2 regions of the Streptomyces canus genome follow, and region 1 is predicted to be linked to the other one. Evidence: riboswitches for the same ligand, from Rfam matches in the RefSeq annotation. Region 1 holds a riboswitch; the other holds the start of a gene.
What was found. Region 1 has a riboswitch for ZMP and ZTP ahead of OG841_RS45590 (hypothetical protein). Riboswitches for the same ligand answer to the same signal wherever they lie in the genome.

Region 1 (3,193 bases):
AGGCGCTCGCCCGTCGCGCCGCGCCCTTCCTGGTCCTGGCCCCGGCGGCCGTGTGGATGGGCACCTCCGCGGACGGGTACTTCGCGGCAGTCGCCGCCTGGGCGATCGCGTTCCTGGCCCTCGCGGTCACGGGACACCGGCCACGGTCGGCAGGTCTTGCCTCCGGGCTTCTCTTCGGACTCACCGCGTATCTCTCGTACGGACTGACACTGTTCGCGGTGATCGCCGGTGGCGTCCTGCTGCTCGGCTCCCGACGGCTGCGCCCCCTCCCCTACGTCCTTGCCGGATTCGTCGTCGTCCCGGCCGTGTTCACGTTCGTGGGCTTCAACTGGTGGGAGGCGTATCACCTGCTGGTCACCCGCTACTACCAAGGGGCCGGCGGCATCCGCCCGTACGGCTACTGGGTGTGGGCGAACCTCGCATGCACGGCACTCGTCGTGGGACCGGCAACGGTGGCCGGGCTCAGACGAGCCGGTGCGACTCCCATCCGCCAGGGTCTTCGCACGTGCCTGCGCCGCTCCGACGCCGAACCTCGCCTTGCCCTGCTCGCCTCCGCCGCCCTGTTTGCGCTCCTCGCCGCCGACCTCTCCGGCATGAGTAAGGCGGAAACAGAGCGCATCTGGCTGCCGTTCGCGATGTGGCTGCTCCCGACATGCGCGTTCCTGACCCGGCCCCGCGCCTGGCTCACCGCACAGGCGGTCCTCGCCCTACTCCTCAACCACCTGCTGTTGACGGGATGGTGACGCGGCAACGTGTCGCCCTCGGCCGTCCGGCGGAAGCGTGTCGGCGGTAGGTGTCCCGGCCTGAGTCCTCTGCGGAAACCGGATCGGCGGTGACTCCTGCTTCCTGAGCCGCGAGTACGACCACATCGATTCCGGTCCGGCCGCGCGGGCTGGATCATCGACCACGCCGGAGCCGATCACGGCGGGAAGGCTCTGTCCAGATCGGTCTCCGCACTCGCGGGAGCCGCGCATTGCTTGGCGGGGTCGCCGGTCACCACTGGCCGATGACCGGCGCGTCGGGTTCGTGCTGCCGCCACGTCCGGGTGAGGCGTGCGAGCCGTTCCGCGGCGGCGAAGCCGTGCACCGCCGCGACCTTGCCGTCGCTGATCTCGAACGCCGCGGTGCCCACGATCCGGTTCTCGAGAACGGCGAGCACGGCGGGCCAGCCGTTGACCTGCGCGAGGTGGAATGAGGGCGAGCCGTCGGCCAGGCGCCGCTTCGCGGAACTGGGTTTGAACGCGGTCCGCATCATGGTGGCGATACGCTGCGGCGTCTCGTAGCGCCACAGCGTCCTGGAGAGGCCCGCGCCGTCGGAGAGCGCGGTCGCGTCGTCGCCGTGGATCCACGTCATAGCCTCCTGGGTCAGCTGGACATCACTGACGCAGGCGCCCAGGCGGTCGACGCTCACGCGGGAAAACGGCCGCTCCCCGATGGTTGTCCACCTTCGCCAGTTGCGGCCGGGTGGGATCTTTCTCGGCGTCGCGCCGGGGCGCGCAGTCAACTCGCGGCAGAACTTGGGGCCGCGACAGACGGAGGGCACGTCGGCGGCGTAGCCCTGCAGCAATGGACGAAGCCCAGTGGGGAACCCTGACGCATCCTTAACGCCTTACTTGCGCTTCCCTGACGTAGTGTCGGGGGCGGAGTGCCGGGAAGTCTGGTCGGCGAAGTGTCCTGTCCTCGACGAATGCGTCCGCAGGGACGCCAAGGAAGGTCTTCGCGTGACCGTCTCGAAGTCGGCCGCCGCCATCGCGGCTGCTCCGTCTGCTGTCGCGGGCGGCCGTGGCCCGCGCCGTTCCGTTCTCTTCTTCGCGTTCGCCTTCGCGGTGATCGCTGACCCCGTCTCCTCGGTGGCGTACGCGATCGAGGCAGCGTTGCGCGCCCTGCATGGCGACCTGGCGCTGCTGCTGCCCACGATGAGCCTGGTCATCGGGCTCGTCGTGGTCGTCACCGCCAACTACTGGCAGCTCGTCCGGCGCTTCCCCAAGGGCGGCGGCGCAGCGGCCGCGGCCGGGCGTGCGTTCGGTGCGCGCTGGACGTTCCTGCCCATCGGCGCGCTGGTCGTCGACTTCGTGCTGACCATCGGCATCTCGATCGCAGCCGCGACCAGCGCGGTCATCGCCCTCTTCCCAGGGCTTGCTCCGCTGCGCATCCCGATGGCGCTTCTGCTGCTGGTCGTGGTGGCGGGGCTGACCTGGTTCGGGCACGGCGGACGGCTGCTGTTCGCCTTCATGACCGTGGCCTTCGTCATCATCTCCGTGGCCGTACTGATCCTCGGCTTCACCTCGCCCCATGCCACCGGCCACGCCGCCACCTCGGCCGACCCGGGCCGTTCGGCGATGCTCGCGGTGGTCCTGGCGTTCCCGGTCGCGATGGCGCTGGCCACCGGAATCGAGGCGCCGTCGACCGCCATCGCCCAGCTCGGCCAGCTCGACGACACCCACCGCCGCCGCTTCGGCCGCGGGACGCTCGCGCTGCTGGTCGTGATCGTCGGAGGGCTGACTCTGGCCCTGACCGCGCTGGCCGTGCAGTTGCACATCGGTATCCCCGGCACGGACTCCACCCAGATCGCCGACATCGCGCACGCAGCCGCAGGACCCGGCTGGCTCTACAGCGCCTTCCAGCTGACCAGCTCGCTGCTCCTGCTCGCCGCGGCCAGCTCCTCCTTCCAGGCCGGCCCCGGACTGCTCAAGGCCCTGTCCGGCACACCCGAACAGCCCGGAGTGCTGCCGCCGGTCCTCGGCCGGGTCAACCGCCACCACACCCCCTACTGGTCGGTGGTCGTCTACCTCGCTGCCGCAGCACTGATCATCGTCGCCGCGGCGGGCCAGGAGCAGAAACTCGTGCTGTTCTACGCGGTCGCCGTCTTCGTCAGCTTCCTCGTCGGACTCGTCGCCATGGCCCGTTTTGCCCTCCGCGAGGACAAAACGGCCCTGGCCTGGGTCAACGCCCTGGCCGCCGTGGCCGTCGCCTTCACCCTGGCGGTGAACCTGCTCCGGGGCTGGCCGATGCTGTCCCTGGTGGCCACCCTCCTCATCGCGGCCGGCCTGTACGCGCGGTGGACGCGGGCCGGACGCCCCACCGGCATCGAAGACCTCGAGGCACGCGCCGAGGCGGAGTGACGGCGTGATGCGTACGGCACGGCGGCCTGAGCGGTAGTCGTGCCCTGCGACACCGGCTGACCACTCCCCGTG
Region 2 (3,193 bases), 5.9 Mb from region 1:
TGGGTTGGTTTCGGACCAGCTCTCACTGATCTCCAACTGTCCGCCGGACGCGAGCCGTGTCCCCGAGGCCGTGTCCGCGAGCGGTCGGCGAAAACGCGTTGCCGACCCCGTCCGATCGCGTTACGGTCGGCGCACTCTGACGCACACGCTCTCTGGAACCATCGCCGCAGAACGGGAGCAGGTCCGCGCACAGCGCGCGGCACCACGGAGGGGCGGCACCGGATCCGGCCGACCGGCGGATCTCGTACGCCCTCCGGAGGACTCTCCCATGAACATCGGCCTCGGCCTCCCCATCGACGACCCCGCCCAGTTGCTCACCTGGGCCCGGCGCGCCGACGCGAGCCCCTTCAGCACCCTCGGCCTGCTCGACCGCCTCGTCTACGACAACCCCGAGCCCCTCGTCACCCTGGCGATCCTCGCCGGCGCCACGTCCCGCATCCGCGTCCAGACCGAGGTACTGATCGCACCGCTCCACAACACCGCCCTGCTCGCGAAGCAGACCGCGACCCTCGACCGCCTCTCCGGCGGCCGCTTCACGCTCGGCATCGGCGTCGGAGGGCGCGAGGACGACTGCCTGGCCGCCGGCACCGACCTCCACCGCCGAGGCCGCCGCCTCGACGAACAGATGACCCTGCTGCGCCGCACCTGGTCCGGCGAGCCATACGGCGAAGGCATCGACCCCATCGGTCCTGCCCCCACCACCCCCGGTGGCCCGGAGGTGCTGTTCGGCGGCTTCGCCCCCGCTGCCCTCGACCGCGTCGGCCGCTTCGGCGACGGCTTCCTCGGCGCCGCCCTGCCGCCCTCCTTCATGTCCAACCTGTTCCGCGCCGCCGAAACGGCCTGGCAGAAACACGACCGCCCCGGCCACCCCCGTCTGGTCGCCCAGGCGAACGTCGCTCTCGGCCCCGACGACACCCTGGACCGGGCCCGCCGCAACCTCCGCGACTACTACGCCTTCAGCGGCCACGTCGCGTACATGGAGGCCGGCCTGCTCACCACACCGCGGCAGATCCGCGAGGCCGCCGACGCCTACGTCGGCATCGGTGCCGACGAGGTGATGCTCTACTGCTGGGCCTCGGACGCCGACCAGATCGACCGCCTCACCGACGCGCTGTTCTGACGTCCTGCACCGCCCCGGCTTCGAGGCCCCGGCCCTTGGCCCGGCCTCGAAGCCGTCGCTCGCATGGTGGACGTCGCGCCGGGGTCGTTCCACGTGCCCGGTAGGCTGGCCGACAGGCCGTGACTGGCGCGCTGGGATGGGACGGACCATCGGGGAGCGGCCTGTGAATGACCAAGTGCCGTGCGCCTGGGCCGAACCGTGATCCGTGACCGCTTCAAGCCACGCAGCCCGGAGGCCGCCATGTCAGAGCAGCAGCCCCTGTCCACCGAGTCCACGGCCTTCCGCGCCGCTCTCGACGTGATCCGCGCCGTCGAGCCGCGCGTCGCCGACGCCATCGGCCAGGAGGTCCACGACCAGCGCGAGATGCTCAAGCTGATCGCCTCCGAGAACTACGCCTCCCCGGCCACCCTCCTCGCGATGGGCAACTGGTTCAGCGACAAGTACGCCGAGGGCACCGTCGGCCGCCGCTTCTACGCCGGCTGTCGCAACGTCGACACCGTCGAGTCCCTGGCCGCCGAGCACGCCAAGGAGCTCTTCGGCGCCCGGCACGCCTACGTCCAGCCGCACTCCGGCATCGACGCCAACCTCGTCGCCTTCTGGTCCGTCCTCGCCCAGCGTGTCGAGGTCCCCGCCCTGGAGAAGGCCGGCGTCCGCCAGGTCAACGACCTCTCCGACGCCGACTGGGCCGAGCTCCGCCAGGCCTTCGGCAACCAGCGCATGCTCGGCATGTCCCTGGACGCCGGCGGTCACCTCACCCACGGCTTCCGACCCAACATCTCCGGCAAGATGTTCGACCAGCGCTCCTACGGCACCGATCCCTCCACCGGTCTGGTCGACTACGACGCGCTGCGCGCCTCGGCCCGTGAGTTCAAGCCGCTGATCATCGTCGCCGGCTACTCGGCCTACCCCCGTCTGGTGAACTTCCGGATCATGCGCGAGATCGCCGACGAGGTCGGCGCCACGCTCATGGTCGACATGGCGCACTTCGCCGGTCTCGTCGCCGGCAAGGTGCTCACCGGCGACTTCGACCCGGTCCCGCACGCCCAGATCGTCACCACCACCACCCACAAGTCGCTGCGCGGCCCGCGCGGCGGCATGGTGCTGTGCGACGACTCCCTCAAGGACCAGGTCGACCGCGGTTGCCCGATGGTCCTCGGCGGCCCGCTCCCGCACGTCATGGCCGCCAAGGCCGTCGCCCTCGCCGAGGCACGTCGGCCCTCCTTCCAGGACTACGCCCAGCGGATCGTCGACAACTCCCGCGCCCTGGCCGAGGGCCTGATGCGCCGCGGTGCCACCCTGGTCACCGGCGGCACCGACAACCACCTCAACCTGATCGACGTCGCCTCCTCCTACGGCCTCACCGGCCGCCAGGCCGAGGCCGCCCTGCTCGAGTCGGGCATCGTCACCAACCGCAACGCCATCCCGGCCGACCCCAACGGCGCCTGGTACACCTCCGGCATCCGCATCGGCACCCCCGCCCTGACCACCCGTGGCCTGGGCACCGCCGAGATGGACGAGGTCGCCGGTCTCATCGACCGCGTCCTCACCACCACGGAGCCCGGCACCACCAGCAAGGGCGCCCCCTCCAAGGCCCAGCACATCCTGGACCCGAAGGTCGCGGACGAGATCTCCCACCGGGCCACCGACCTCGTGGCCGGTTTCCCGCTGTACCCGGAGATCGACCTCGGCTGACGCACGTCCTCTCTTGAGTTGTCAAAGACCGGTGACTCCTAGAGATCGATGAGTTCCTGTCGTGGCTCATCCCGCGGCGGTCCGGCTCCTGGCCCGACCGCCGCGCGGCGTATCAGCCGCGTGCCGCCGACTCCCGCTGCGAATCCCACGGCGAGCCCCGGCACCGCCCACCACCCGCCATGCTCCGGGCCCGTCGAGCTCTTGGCCTCCGCCTTTTCCCGCCCCTCCCCGGGGCCGCCGGCGAGGCCCGCCCGGTCCAGCTGATCGAAAACCGCCCGCGGCGCACGGTGCCAGCGGATGTCGTCGTCCTCCCGCTCCGGTGCCGGATCCGAGCGCACCCACGGCGTGCCGTCCCCTGTCAGGAACAGCTGGTCCTGCCGC

Region 2: another riboswitch for ZMP and ZTP. It lies ahead of OG841_RS18260 (glycine hydroxymethyltransferase); the one in region 1 lies ahead of OG841_RS45590 (hypothetical protein).

What each region holds. Positions count from the first base shown of each region.
Region 1 covers NZ_CP107989.1:9,988,204-9,991,396, forward strand. The annotation lists gene OG841_RS45585 (hypothetical protein) at 1-743, shown strand, start outside; gene OG841_RS45590 (hypothetical protein) at 994-1,353, opposite strand; ZMP/ZTP riboswitch at 1,383-1,467, opposite strand; gene OG841_RS45595 (amino acid permease) at 1,721-3,121, shown strand.
Region 2 covers NZ_CP107989.1:4,075,014-4,078,206, reverse strand. The annotation lists gene OG841_RS18265 (LLM class flavin-dependent oxidoreductase) at 269-1,120, shown strand; ZMP/ZTP riboswitch at 1,230-1,319, shown strand; gene OG841_RS18260 (glycine hydroxymethyltransferase) at 1,361-2,812, shown strand; gene OG841_RS18255 (hypothetical protein) at 2,851-3,193, opposite strand, start outside.